Regions from separate parts of the Candidatus Protofrankia californiensis genome, predicted to be linked through region 1. Evidence: riboswitches for the same ligand, from Rfam matches in the RefSeq annotation. Region 1 holds a riboswitch; each other region holds the start of a gene.
The links. A riboswitch is a leader RNA that binds a small molecule or an ion and turns the genes downstream of it on or off. The one in region 1 is predicted to bind S-adenosylmethionine.
Positions count from the first base shown of each region.

Region 2: linked by a shared signal. The riboswitch ahead of DD1DGNOD_RS31030 (putative leader peptide) and the one ahead of thrC (threonine synthase) in region 1 are both predicted to bind S-adenosylmethionine.
Region 3: linked by a shared signal. The riboswitch ahead of DD1DGNOD_RS31025 (putative leader peptide) and the one ahead of thrC (threonine synthase) in region 1 are both predicted to bind S-adenosylmethionine.

Region 1 covers NZ_CAAAFT010000491.1:3,819-8,146, forward strand. The annotation lists gene DD1DGNOD_RS25620 (HAD family hydrolase) at 1-48, opposite strand, end outside; gene DD1DGNOD_RS25625 (glucosyl-3-phosphoglycerate synthase) at 190-1,161, opposite strand; SAM riboswitch class I at 1,193-1,310, shown strand; gene thrC (threonine synthase) at 1,320-2,594, shown strand; gene DD1DGNOD_RS25635 (hypothetical protein) at 2,752-2,949, opposite strand; gene DD1DGNOD_RS25640 (DUF5615 family PIN-like protein) at 3,149-3,469, opposite strand; gene DD1DGNOD_RS25645 (DUF433 domain-containing protein) at 3,466-3,696, opposite strand; gene groL (chaperonin GroEL) at 4,050-4,328, shown strand, end outside.
Region 2 covers NZ_CAAAFT010000041.1:177-4,504, reverse strand. The annotation lists gene DD1DGNOD_RS02140 (LLM class flavin-dependent oxidoreductase) at 52-1,155, opposite strand; gene DD1DGNOD_RS02135 (NtaA/DmoA family FMN-dependent monooxygenase) at 1,152-2,564, opposite strand; gene DD1DGNOD_RS31030 (putative leader peptide) at 2,705-2,827, opposite strand; SAM riboswitch class IV at 2,879-2,981, opposite strand; gene DD1DGNOD_RS02130 (LLM class flavin-dependent oxidoreductase) at 3,212-4,306, shown strand; partial or broken gene DD1DGNOD_RS02125 (ABC transporter ATP-binding protein) at 4,258-4,328, opposite strand, start outside.
Region 3 covers NZ_CAAAFT010000040.1:5,230-9,557, forward strand. The annotation lists gene DD1DGNOD_RS02090 (hypothetical protein) at 1-56, shown strand, start outside; gene DD1DGNOD_RS02095 (hypothetical protein) at 235-519, shown strand; gene DD1DGNOD_RS02100 (PIN domain-containing protein) at 516-893, shown strand; SAM riboswitch class IV at 1,144-1,254, shown strand; gene DD1DGNOD_RS31025 (putative leader peptide) at 1,277-1,405, shown strand; partial or broken gene DD1DGNOD_RS28605 (ABC transporter substrate-binding protein) at 1,488-1,751, shown strand; gene DD1DGNOD_RS02110 (ABC transporter permease) at 1,826-2,743, shown strand; gene DD1DGNOD_RS02115 (ABC transporter permease) at 2,763-3,686, shown strand; partial or broken gene DD1DGNOD_RS30655 (ATP-binding cassette domain-containing protein) at 3,776-4,328, shown strand, end outside.

The sequences.
Region 1 (4,328 bases):
CCCCACCATGGTCCCATCGAGATCGGTATAGACGACCCGGACGCTCATCGGCGATGTCCTCCTGTTCGTACTGTTCGTGGCGGGTCGGGTGGTGCGGGTGTCCATGCTCCTGCCGCGTTCCGGCGTCGAGCCGTCACCGGTTGCAACTCACCTGCCCGGTGTGGACCACCTGGTGTGGCGGGACCGCGGTCAGGTGCTTTCCGTCGGGCCGCAGCGCAGATGGGCGTAGCGGGCGGCGTACTCCGGAATGGTGATCATCGGTGGGCGCTCCTGCACCTCCACCTGATGGGTATGCGGTTGCAACCCGCCGTCACTGCGGCCGAACTGGGTCAGCGTCCCACCGAGAGCGCCACCGTGGATGTCCAACCGTGCCCACGCCGCATGGATGATCTCCGCGGCCATCCGCCCGAGAGCCTCGTCGGACTGGTGGCGATGGACCTTGCGGCCGACCTCGACCTGCGCGAGAGCGTCCACCCCGGCGAGTGAGAACACGTCCACGACCTGGGCGAACTCGATACCGTAGCCGGAGACGAACGGGAGCTGCTCCAGCAGGGCCCGTCGGCCGGCGAACTCTCCGGCAAGCGGCTGCACCAGCCCGGCAAGCTGCGGCCAGTGCAGGTTGAGCAGGGGACGCGCGACGAGTTCGGTGACCCGTCCACCACCGCCGGGCAGCAGCCCCTTCGCCAGCGGCCGGTCATAGGACGCTTTGACGTAGGACACCGCGTCCTCGGTCAGCAGCGGCCCGAGCAACCCGGTGACCAGGCTCGCGTCGAAGTCCTCCAGGTCGGCGTCGACGAAGACCACGATGTCCCCGGACGTGGCGTACAAGGACTTCCACAGGGCCTCGCCCTTGCCGGCGACACGCCCGTAGCCGGTGAGGATCCGCTCCTCGGCGAACACCGCGGCACCCGCGGCGGCCGCCTCGGACGCGGTCGCGTCGACCGAGCCGGGGTCGATGACGACGATCTCGTCGACGAGGGGTACCGCGGCCACGAGATCACGGCGAACCGCCGCAACGATCTCACCGACGGTGGCCGCCTCGTTCAGCGCGGGCAGTACCACGCTGATCGGACCCACCTTACGGGCCAGCAGTTCCCCGGGCGAGAAGTCATGCCCGTAATACGTCCTATGCTTGAACCAACGGTGCACGTCAGGCCGCACACGACTACAGTACGGAAGGACAACCGCATACGGCTCATCCAGAGGGGCAGAGGGACCGGCCCAGTGAAGCCCCGGCAACCACCCGCATCAGTGCGCGGCAGGTGCTAATTCCGTCCTGAGATGCATCCGGCTCTCGGGAAAGATGAGGAGTTTCACAGATGACAGTCGCTCCCGAGCGCCTCGCAACGATCAACCCTGACGTCGTCAATCCCGCGGTATCCCTGTCGTGTCGTTACTGCGGTGCCACCTATGCGCTCTCGCCGACGCACGTCTGTATCGAGTGTTTCGCCCCGCTGGAGATTGCCTACGACGAGTCCGCGCTGCGCCGGGTTACCCGGGCATCCATCGAAGCCGGTCCCACCAATCTGTGGCGCTATGTCGGGCTGCTGCCCGCCGGCCACGACCCCGCACGCCGGGTGTCCCTCGGAGCGGGCTGGACGCCGTTGCGCCCGGCCGCCCGCCTCGCCGCCGAGCTCGGAATGCGGACGCTGTGGGTCAAGGACGACAGCGCGAACCCCACCCACTCGTTCAAGGACAGGGTCGTGTCGGTGGCGCTGTCGGCCGCGCGCGAACACGGCTACACCACGGTCGCCTGCGCGTCCACCGGCAACCTGGCCCAGTCGGTGGCGGCACACGCCGCCTCCGCCGGACTTCGCTCAGTGGTACTGATCCCGCACGATCTCGAGGACGGCAAGACCGTGTCGACCGCCGTCTACGGCGGCACGCTGGTCGCGATCGACGGCAACTACGACGACGTGAACCGCCTGTGCAGTGAGCTGTCCGGTGAGTACGAGTGGGCGTTCGTCAACGTCAACGTCCGGCCGTTCTACGCCGAGGGTTCCAAGACACTCGGCTACGAGGTCGCCGAGCAGCTCGGCTGGCGACTGCCGGAGCAGGTCGTGGTGCCGATCGCGTCCGGGTCGCTGCTGACCAAGATTGACAAGGCTTTCGGTGAACTCGGCCGTCTCGGCCTGGTGGAGCCGACCCCGTACCGGGTTTTCGGCGCGCAGGCGCAGGGCTGCAACCCGGTCGCAGCAGCCTTCGCCCGCGGGGTGGACACGGTCGCGCCGATGAAGCCGTCCACCATCGCCAAGTCGCTGTCAATCGGTAACCCCGCGGACGGCCCGTACGCCCTCGACGTGGCACGGCGGACCGGCGGTGCGATCACCGACGTCACCGATCCCGAGATCGTCGAGGGAATTCGCCTGCTGGCCCGGACCGAGGGCGTTTTCGGCGAGACCGCGGGCGGCGTCACCGTCGCCTGCCTGCGGCGGCTGCTGCGCGAGGGACTGCTCGACCCCGACGCCGAGACCGTCATCTTCAACACCGGGGACGGGCTGAAGACCCTCGACCCACTGGTGTCGACGGGCAAGCCAACCGCGACCATCCGCCCGTCACTGGCCGCCTTCGAAACCGCCGGCCTCGGCGACTGAACAACGCCTCACAACGACACCTCCGGCGGCGCGAAAACAATGATCGCGCCACCTTTGGCCGGGGCCCGACCGACATCCCGCCCGTTACTTGGCCACCGGTCGGGATATCAGTCGTCCGGGCCGCCCCCCATGGACGACCCGGACAACTCCTGTCACCTCAGACCTGGACAGACCTGCAACCCAGCTGGGGGTTGTTCCCGCCGCCGAAGTTGATCCCATATGCGCACACCGTGTGCGTGCCAGCGCCGACCGGCACAATGAAGTCGAACCCGTGGTTCACCCCGCGGTGAAAGGCGTTGTCCACGTCAGGACGCGACACGTCGGCCGTCGTCGCGTAGCCGGCGGTCCCGTCCACGTACACGTACACCTGGATCGGGGCATTCGTATCCGGGTCGATCGCCCAACCTCGTACCCGGATTCCGTTGTCCGCCGGCAGCGCCTCGTCAAACGCCCCGAACGGCTGCGCCGAAGCGACCTGCAGGTTCTTGAAATGAAGGTAGACAAATGACGACGCCGAAACGGTTCGCTCGCTGGAGGTCCCGTTACCGAACCGGTTATGCTCCTCGACGGTCTAGGGCAGCGACAAGCTGACCGAGATTAGCGATCAGCAAGCCGAGTTGCTCGGATGGCCGGCGACCCCCGTCACGACGGAAGAGAATCACCGAAGGCCGGTCCATACCGGATCGAGCGAGAATCCCGCCGAAATCCGTGTCTGCCGAGATGAGAACGCGGTCGTCGTCGCGGGCAAAGGCAAGTACCGTCTCGTCGTCTGCCGAGCCCAGGGCCAGGTCACGAACATGGACCACGTCGTTACCCACACCGCGCAGACCTTCGGCGAGGCGTTGGGACAGGTTGTTGTCGAGGAGGAACCTCACGCTCCGGCCAGCAAAGGGAGCTGCTGCTCACGTACGGCCTCGGCGGCGAACAACAAGGCTTCGCGCACGTCCTCGGCGGTGAGATCGGGAAGCTCGGAGGTGATTTCGCCGACGGCCATCCCATCGGCGATCGTACCGACGACGGTCGCTACCGGGATGGGCAAGCCGCGCAGGCACGACACACCGCCCATCTGGGCCGGGTTCACGGTGATCCGGGCGAAATGCACGGGCCACCCCCTCTTCCTGTTCAAGGATACCGGCGCCCGGTCGCCCACGACCAACATCATGACATGCCGGGACGACCACGCCCTCACCACCGCTCCAGGGCACGGCAAACCAGGGGTTCACCGGTGGTTCACGGGCCGGATGACAGCAGACGGCCCGACCTGCGGTGGGCCTCTCGGCCGTGCACCACGACGGGGGGCGAGCTTGCACTCACCCATCTCGAGTGCTAAACAGGAGCTGGCACTCACCTGCTGCGAGTGCCAGGGCTGAGCGACGAGGCTGCAAGGCCGTCCGTCGCGGGCGTCGTCTTGGCCAGGCCATTGAACAGCCATTCCCCTGGGAGGACCACGACACCATGCCGAAGATCATTGCCTTCGATGAGGAGGCACGGCGCGGCCTGGAGCGCGGCATGAACCAGCTGGCCGACGCCGTAAAGGTCACACTCGGCCCGAAGGGCCGCAACGTCGTTCTGGAGAAGAAGTGGGGCGTCCCCACGATCACCAACGACGGCGTGAGCATCGCCAAGGAGATCGAGCTCGAGGACCCGTACGAGAAGATCGGCGCGGAACTCGTCAAGGAAGTCGCGAAGAAGACGAACGACGTCGCGGGTGACGGCACCACCACCGCGACGATC
Region 2 (4,328 bases), on a different contig from region 1:
GGACTTGGGCCTCCGGCGGCGCGAAAAACATGATCGCGCCGCCTTTGGCCTCTAGACGGCGGCGGGCGCAGGCCCGCCTGCGGTCGGTGAGGATGGCTCGGCGAGCACCGGCGCCCACGGCCAGGGCGGGTCCGGGATGTCGCGGCGCAGCACCGGGGCGATGTCGGACTGGAACAGTTCCAGGCTGGCGCGGTGCTGGGCGTCGGTGAGGCCGCCGGCGTCGGCGTGCAGGTGGAGCACGCTGTGCCCGAACTGCTCGTGGTAGCGGTGCACCTTCTCGATGACCTGCTGCGGGCTGCCGATCAGCGCGGAGCTGCGCTCGACGAAGTCCTCCAGCGTCGGGAACACCGGTTCCATACCGAGTCGCTTCTGGAAGGCCAGATGCCCGTCGAACACCGGCCGGTAGGCGGCGATGGCATCCTGGGAGTTGCGCTGCGCATAGTAACCGGCCGTACCGGCGCCGACCGTCGCCAGGGTCGGGTCGTGACCGTAGTGTGCCCACCGCTCACGGTAGTAGTGAACGAGTTCGGCGTACGGCTCGATCGGGTTGGTGACGTTGGCCGAGAACAGCGGGTCACCGTACCGGGCGGCCAGATCGACCGACTCCTTGCTGGTGGCGCTGCCGTGCCAGACACGGATCGGTTGCTGCAGCGGCCGGGGCCAGACCTCGGCGTCCTGCAGCGCGGGCCGGAACCGCGGGTCGGCGGTGACCTTGTCCTGCCGCCAGATCCGGCGGAAAAGCTCGTAGGACTCGGCGTTGCGGTCCCACTGGTCATCGGGGGTGACGTGGAACAGCCCCCGCTGGGCGGCGCCGTTACCCTTGCCGATGATCAGCTCCAGCCGGCCGCCGGAGAGGTGATCGAGGGTGGCGTAGTCCTCGTAGGCCCGCACCGGGTCGAGCAGGCTCAGCGTCGTGACCGCGGTGAACAGCCGGAGCCGGGTGGTGAGCGCGGCCAGGTGGCTGAGCACGACCGGCGGGGAGGAGGAGATGAACGGCCGCTCGTGCCGTTCCCCCACCCCGAAGCCGTCGAAGCCGAGTTCCTCGGCCAGTAACGCGTTGTCGATCACCTCGCGGAACCGGTCGGTGGTCGACGTCCGCGCGCCGGTGACCGGGTCCGGGGCGTGCACGATCAGTGTGATGGCCAGAAACTTCACGACACCGCCTTCACCGCCGGACCCGGCACGTCGAGTGGTGCGAGGGACACGGGCGGGGACAGGGACGCAAATGGCGCGAGGCCGAGGTGCTCGCGCAACGTGGTGCCCTCGTACTCGGCGCGGAACACACCGCGTTCCTGCAGCAGCGGTACGACGGTGTCAACGAACCCGTCCAGCCCACCCGGGGTGATGTGCGGGACGAGGATGAACCCGTCACTGGCGTCGGCCTGCACGAGGTCGTTGATCGCGCCAGCCACCGTCGCCGGGGAACCGATGAACGTCTGCCTCCCGGTGACCTCGATGATCAGTTCCCGGATGGAGAGGCTCTTCGCCTCGGCGAGCTGGCGCCATTCGTTCGCGGTGGCCAGCCGATCCCCGAACATCCGCACGCTGGCCCGGCCGCGGGCGATCGTGTTCTCCCCCGGATCGGGGTCGACGGAGGGTAGCGGCCCGTCCGGGTCGTAGCCGGACAGGTCACGGTTCCACAGCTGCTCGAGGAACTTGATCGCGGTCTGGCCGCTGACCTGCTGCAGCCGGACCTCGTGCGCGATCTCGGCCGCCTCGGCGTCGGTGTCGCCGAGCACGAACGTCGCCGCGGGCAGGATCAGCAGCTGGTCACGGGCACGGCCGTACCGGGCCAGCCGTCCCTTGACGTCGGCGTAAAACGCCTGCCCAGCCTCCAGGGTGCCGTGCCGGCCGAAGATCGCGTCTGCGCTCGAGGCGGCGAACTCCCGTCCCCCGTCGGAGTCACCGGCCTGGAAGATCACGGGACGCCCCTGCGGGCTGCGCGGGACGTTGAACTGGCCGGCGATGTCGAAATGCGCGTCATGGTGGGCGAACGCACCCGGGCGCGGATCGCGCAGGAACACCCCGCCGTCCTTGTCTGCGACGATCTCGTCACCACGCCAGGAGTCGAACAGCTCCCACGCCGTCCGCAGGAACGTCCTGGCCCGCTCGTAACGCGCCTGCTCGGGCAGGAAGCCGCCGCGGCGGAAGTTCTCGCCGGTGAAGGCGTCCCAGGAGGTGACCACGTTCCACGCCGCCCGGCCGCCTGAGAGGTGATCGAGGCTGGCGAACTGCCGCGCCACCTCGTAGGGCTCGTTGAACGTGGAGTTGATCGTGCCGGCCAGGCCGAGCCGGTCGGTGACCGCGGCGAGCGCGGCCAGCACCGTGAAGGTGTCCGGACGGCCCACCACGTCGAGGTCGTGGATCAGCCCGTTCTGCTCGCGCAGCCGCAACCCCTCGGCGAGGAACAGAAAGTCGAACTTTCCGCGTTCCGCCGTCTGCGCAAAATGGACGAATGAGCTGAACTCGATGTGGCTGCCCGCAGCAGGATCGCTCCACACCGTGGTGTTGTTGACGCCTGGAAAATGAGCGGCGAGATGGATCGGCTTGATCGGCTTGCTCATCGTCCGGTGTCCCTTTCAGGCGGCCGCGATTCCAGATCGGTGGCGCGGCGGTGTCAGCACGAGTGGTAATCGGTTCGCCGATCACGGCACGTCGAAACCGGTTGGGTCAGGGGCGACGGATTGAGTCAGGAGCGATTGGGTCAGGGACGACAGAGCGCGCCGGCGACACGGCACAGATCGATGTGCCGACGCAGGAACAGGCCGACCACACCACGTCGCGGCTCGGGCGCGTGGACGGCAGGCGGACCCGGGATCAGCTGCATGTGTCGTCACCTCCTGCCGATCGATGCCCGGCCGACCCCATCCCACGGCTGGGCCTGGGGAACCGGGATCGTCCCAGCCGGCCTCACCTGGAGCACCCGCCGCGCGGGAGGTTGCCGGTCAGCGAGCCAGGGCCTGTTGCCGACACTCATGACCTTCTTCGAAGGTACCCTGAGGCACAGGCAAAGTCTATTTCCTATCGATATACTTGGCATTGTTTGATCATTACATGTGATCATTATGCGTGATCGTTACATGCGGAATGCGGGGCCGCCGGGCGGACGGCCGAATCGGTTTTCGTCAGGCATGGATGACACAAGATCGGATCGGCGGATGATTGTGATGAACGCACACGTCCTGCGCATACGCCCGGTCGTGGCCGCATTGTGACCGCGCGCTACCACTGGTTCCTGCCGACCGGGGGTGACGGCCGCAACCTGGCCTCCGGAGTGCACGGGCTGGGCATCGGCGGGGTGCTGGCACCCGCCCGCGCCGGTCGGCCGGCGTCACTGACCTACCTCACGCAGCTGGCGCAGGCCGTCGACTCGCTGGGCTATGAAGCGGTGCTGACGCCGACCGGCGCGCACTGCGCCGACGCGTGGGTCGTGACGGCTGCGCTGATCGCGCAGACCAGCCGGCTGAAGTTCCTCGTCGCGTTCCGTCCCGGCCTGGTCGAGCCGGCACTGGCCGCACACATGGCCGCAACCTTCCAGCAACTGTCGGACGGACGGCTGCAGCTCAACGTCGTCACCGGCAGCAGCGGCGCCGAGCAGCACGCCTACGGCGACCAGCTCGGCCACGACGCCCGGTACGCGCGGGCCGAGGAGTTCCTCGAGATCGTGCGCCGGTTGTGGAGCGGCGCCGAGTTCGACCACCACGGGAGGTTCTACGACCTGCGGGGCGCCCTGCTGCGCGATCCGCCGGTGCCGTACCCGGAGGTCTACCTGGGCGGCTCGTCCGATGCGGCGCTGGCGGTCGCGGCCCGGCAGGCCGACAGCTACCTGACCTGGGGCGAACCGCCGGCGCTCGTCGCAGAGAAGATCGACCGGGTGCGCGACCTGGCCGCGGCGCAGGGACGGCGGCTGCGGTTCGGCCTACGCATCCACGTCATCACCCGGGACACGGCCGCGCAGGCGTGGGCCGACGCCGACCGGCTCATCGCCGGCCTGGACGACGCCACGATCGCGGCCGGGCAGCAGCGGCTGCGCACGTTGGAGTCGGTCGGCCAGCGGCGGATGCTGGACCTGCACGGCGGCTCGCGTGACCGGATGGTCGTGGCACCGAACCTGTGGGCGGGCATCGGCCTGGTGCGCGGCGGCGCCGGCACGGCACTGGTCGGCAGCCACGAGGAGGTCGCCGAGCGGATCGCCGAGTACCGCGCCGCCGGTATCGAGGAGTTCGTCCTGTCGGGGTATCCGCACCTGGAGGAGGCCTACGCCTTCGCCGAGGGCGTGCGTCCGCTCCTCGGCGAAGTGATCTGACGCTGTCGCGACCAGCTGGGAA
Region 3 (4,328 bases), on a different contig from region 1:
CGCCGCCCACGGCGGCGTCAGGTCGGGACGCGGCCACCCTGATGTTCGACGCATGATCGTCATCACCCCCGAGTTCGCGACCTCCGTCCGGCAGGCAGGCGTGTAGGCCGCCGCCCGGACTCGGGTTCCAGTTGGCCAAAGAGGGCGCGATCATGGATCTTCTCGCGCGTTCGGAGGCCCGAAGAACCTCAAGTCCGACAGGATCCGGACCGTGGGTGAGGACGTCATCCGCGCATGGCTGTGCACATGATTTATGCTTGGTTTATGAGCTTCAGGCGGATCACTATCAGTGTCCCGGAAGAGATCGCGGCGAAGGCGCAGCGGGCTGCCGACGCAGGCCAGGTGGAGTCGGTGTCGGCCTACTTCGCCGGTCTGGCTGCTGCCGAGCCGGACTGGGCGCAGGCTCAGGAGATCCTGGACCAGATGATCGAAGAGGCTGCCGGGTTGGACGATGCCGCGCGTGGCTGGGCGCGATTGGTGCTGGAAGCTGGCGATATTGATGTGGCCGGGGCTGCGTGAGAACGGTCGTCCTTGATGCGGGCGCGCTCATCGCGCTGGAGCGTCGAGACGTCCGGATGCTCGCACTAGCCGCGGATCTGGTCGGCGCGAGGGTGGCTGCGCATATGCCGGCGGGAGTCTTCGCCCAGGTCTGGCGGGGATCGCCGCATCAGCATGCCGTCATGAGGCTGGTCCGAACAGGCGCGGTGCGTGTCGAGTCCTTGTCGGAGGAGATTGCTGTCCGTATCGGATTGCTGCTGGCGGCATCAGGGGCGAGTGATGTCGTTGATGCTCATGTCGTGTTACTGGCACGGAAGCTTCGGGCCACGGTTGTCACCTCTGATCCGCACGATCTACACAAGTTGGACCCCGCGCTCGGCCTTGTCGTGGTCTGACGGCGCTGTGGTCCCGGTCAAAGGGCCAAAGGTGACGGGATCATGCTTCTCCCGTCGCCGGAGGCCCAGGTTCCCGGGTTGCTGGAGGAGACAGTGGGGAGGGCAGGGGACGGCAGATGTGCGCAGTCCCGATCACGGTCTTCTCGTCCTTCGAGCGCGGGGGACTTCATCCTCGGCAGCTGGAGGTGCCCGGCTGTTTCTCTACCTTGTCAATCGATATTGACGGATAATCCGCGGACGGGTAGCTTCAGGCGCCGAGCGTCAGCGTCAAGCTCTGGCTTGCTGGCCGGCAACCCTCGTCCGCGGTCGGGCGCTCCGGATGAGAGCCCGGTGCGACGAACCAGTCGCGCAGGCGTGTGCCTTGGTTGTAGGAGGAAGCCAGCGTGCAGCAGTCGCATGGCCGTGCCTGCGCTGTTTCGCCGTGCCGTACCCCGGCGACCTTCTCACGCCGGCACATCGACCTGCAGCGAGTAACCAGCTGTCTGTGTTGTAGCTACCAGCCCCTGAGCTGATACCGGACCCGCTCGCCGTTGGGCGCGGCGGTCCTCACGCGACTGGCCCCTGTTGCCAGGGCGCGGTGCGCCTCTCAACATCATGCGCCCTCCGACCTCAGCAGTCCTGGCGCCGTGCAGGTCGGCGTCATCGTGCGCGGTGGGTTCGGACATGGGATGCGTGGACCCGCAGCAGGTGGGCAGCAACGACACGATCTACTCGCTGCGGCAGATCGTCGACTCGTTGACCGACCAGGATCCCAAGACGGGCGAGATCGTGCCGTGGCTCGCGGAGAGCTGGCAGATCAGTCCGGACGCGAAGACGTTCAAGGACAACTTCGACGCGATACCGAAGCTGGGTGCACTGAGGTCGGGTGACTTCGATGTGCTGTGGGGCAACCTGACCCGTGCCGACCCCGACATCCTGCGCAGGCAGCCGGCGTGCTGTGGGCGGCCTACACGCTGTCGTTCCTGGTGCTGGACTACCTGCCCGGCGACCCGGTCTCGGCGATGGCCGGCGCCGGGATGGATTCCTCCTCCATCGACCCGGCGCGGCTTGCGGAGCTGAAGAAGCAGTACGGGTTCGACAAGCCGGTGCTGGTGCAGTACGTCGACTACCTGAGCAAGGCGCTGCACGGCGACTTCGGTGACTCGGTGTCCACCGGCCGGTCGGTGACCTCCGTGATCGGCGACGCCCTGCCGCAGACGCTGCAGCTCACCGGCGCGGCGCTGCTGCTCGCGGCGCTCTTCGGCGGCGGGCTGGCACTGGTCGCGACCTACACCTCGCAGCGCTGGCTGCGGCAGCTGCTGCTGTCGCTGCCGTCACTGGGGGTGTCGATACCGACGTTCTGGGTCGGGTTGATGCTGGTCCAGCTGCTCTCCTTCCGGGTGCGGATGTTTCCGGCCTTCGGCAACGACGGGCTGCACGGCCTGATCCTGCCGGCGGTCACCCTGGCGATACCCACCGGCGCGCTGGTCGCGCAGGTGCTGGCCAAGAGCCTGTTCACCGCACTGGACGAGCCGTATGTGCAGACGGCCCGGGCCAAGGGCGCCGGACGGGTCCGCATCCACCTCAGCCACGCATTGCGTAACGCCTCCCTGCCGGCGCTGACGGTCATCGGTCTGCTGGCCGGGCAGCTGATGGCCAACGCCGTCGTGATCGAGACCGTCTTCGCCCGCAACGGCCTCGGCCGGGTCACCGCCGGCGCGGTCACCGTACAGGACATCCCGGTCGTGCAGGGGGTCGTCGTCTTCGGCGCGCTGGTCTTCGTGCTGGTCAACCTGATCGTCGACCTGGTCTACCCGCTGCTGGACCCGCGGATCGTGGTAGCCGCCACCGCGCGAAGGAGTCCCGCGTGAGCGTGCGAAGGAGTCCCGCGTGAGCCGGTCACTGGTCACCGAGCCGGCCACGCAGGCCGGGCTCGAGCCGCAGGCCGCAGCGACGCCGCCGGCGCCGGGCCCACGGCTGGGCGTCGACGTGCGGCGGCTGCTGCGGTTCTTCCTGAGCCGCCCCGGGCTGGTGCTGTCGCTCGTCGTGGTGGTGCTGGTGGTCCTGGCCGCGTTCTGGCCGACGCTGTTCACCGCGCGCGACCCGCTGTTGGGGGTTCCGGCCGACAACTTCCAGCCGCCCGGCGTCCACCACTGGTTCGGCAGTGACGAACTGGGCCGCGACACCTACTCCCGGGTCGTGCACGGCGTGGCGCTGTCGCTGAAGGCGACGCTGATCGCCGTCACGGTCGCGTTCGCCGTCGGTGGCGCCCTCGGGCTGGTCGCCGGATTCGTCGGCCGCTGGGTCGAGGACGTGCTGATGCGCTTCGTCGACGTGCTGCTGTCCATCCCGGCCCTGTTCCTGTCGCTGGCGCTGGTGACCGCGCTGGGATACGGCACGGTGAAGGTCGCCGTCGCGGTGGGGATCGCCAGCGTGGCCAGTTTCGCCCGGGTCATGCGTGCCGAGGTGCTCAGGGTGCGCCAAGCCGTCTTCGTCGAGGCCGCGCGTTCGTCGGGCGCGCGCTGGTACAGCGTGCTCGGACGGCACGTGCTGCCGAACGCGATGGGGCCGGTCATCGTGCTGGCGACGCTCGATTTCGGCACCGCGGTGCTGGCGGTGTCCTCACTGAGCTTCCTCGGCTACGGCGCCGCACCGCCCGCGCCGGAGTGGGGCACGCTCGTCTCCGACGGCCGTAACTACCTGGCCAACGCGTGGTGGCTGTCGACGCTGCCCGGCCTGACCGTGGCGGCGACGGTGCTGGCGACCAACCGCATCGCCCGGGCACTGGACGGAGAATGGGCTAAACAGCGATGACAAACCACCTCACCGACAGTCACGGCTTGACCGGCGGCCACGGACTCACCGACAGCCACGGTGACACCGCCACCGATGGTCACAGCGGCATCCCCACCGACGACCACAACGACACCGGCGCAAGCCTGCTCGCGGTCCGCGGGCTGTCTGTGTCGTACCGCACCCGCACTGGGCCGGTGCACGCCGTCCAAGGCGTCGATCTCGACATCAGGCCGGGTGAGATCGTCGCGCTGGTCGGCGAATCCGGTTCGGGCAAGAGCACGACGGCGCATGCGATCGTCGGATTGCTGCCGGCCGGGGGACGCATCGACGCGGGCAGCGTCCGGTTCGGCGGTCACGACCTCGCAGCCCTGTCGGAGCGGGAACTTCGCGCCATCCGCGGTGCCCGGATCGGACTCATCCCGCAGGACCCCACCGTGTCGCTCAACCCGGTGAAACGGATCGGCGCCCAGGTGGCCGAGGTGCTGCGCATCCACCGCCTGGCGACGCGCCGCTCAGCCCCGCTGGAGGCGATCGCGCTGCTGGAGCGGGCGGACTGCCCGAACCGGAGGTCCGCGCCCGGCAGTACCCGCACGAGCTGTCCGGCGGCATGCGGCAGCGGGCGCTGATCGCCGTCGCGATCGCGGCGCAACCCAAGATGAT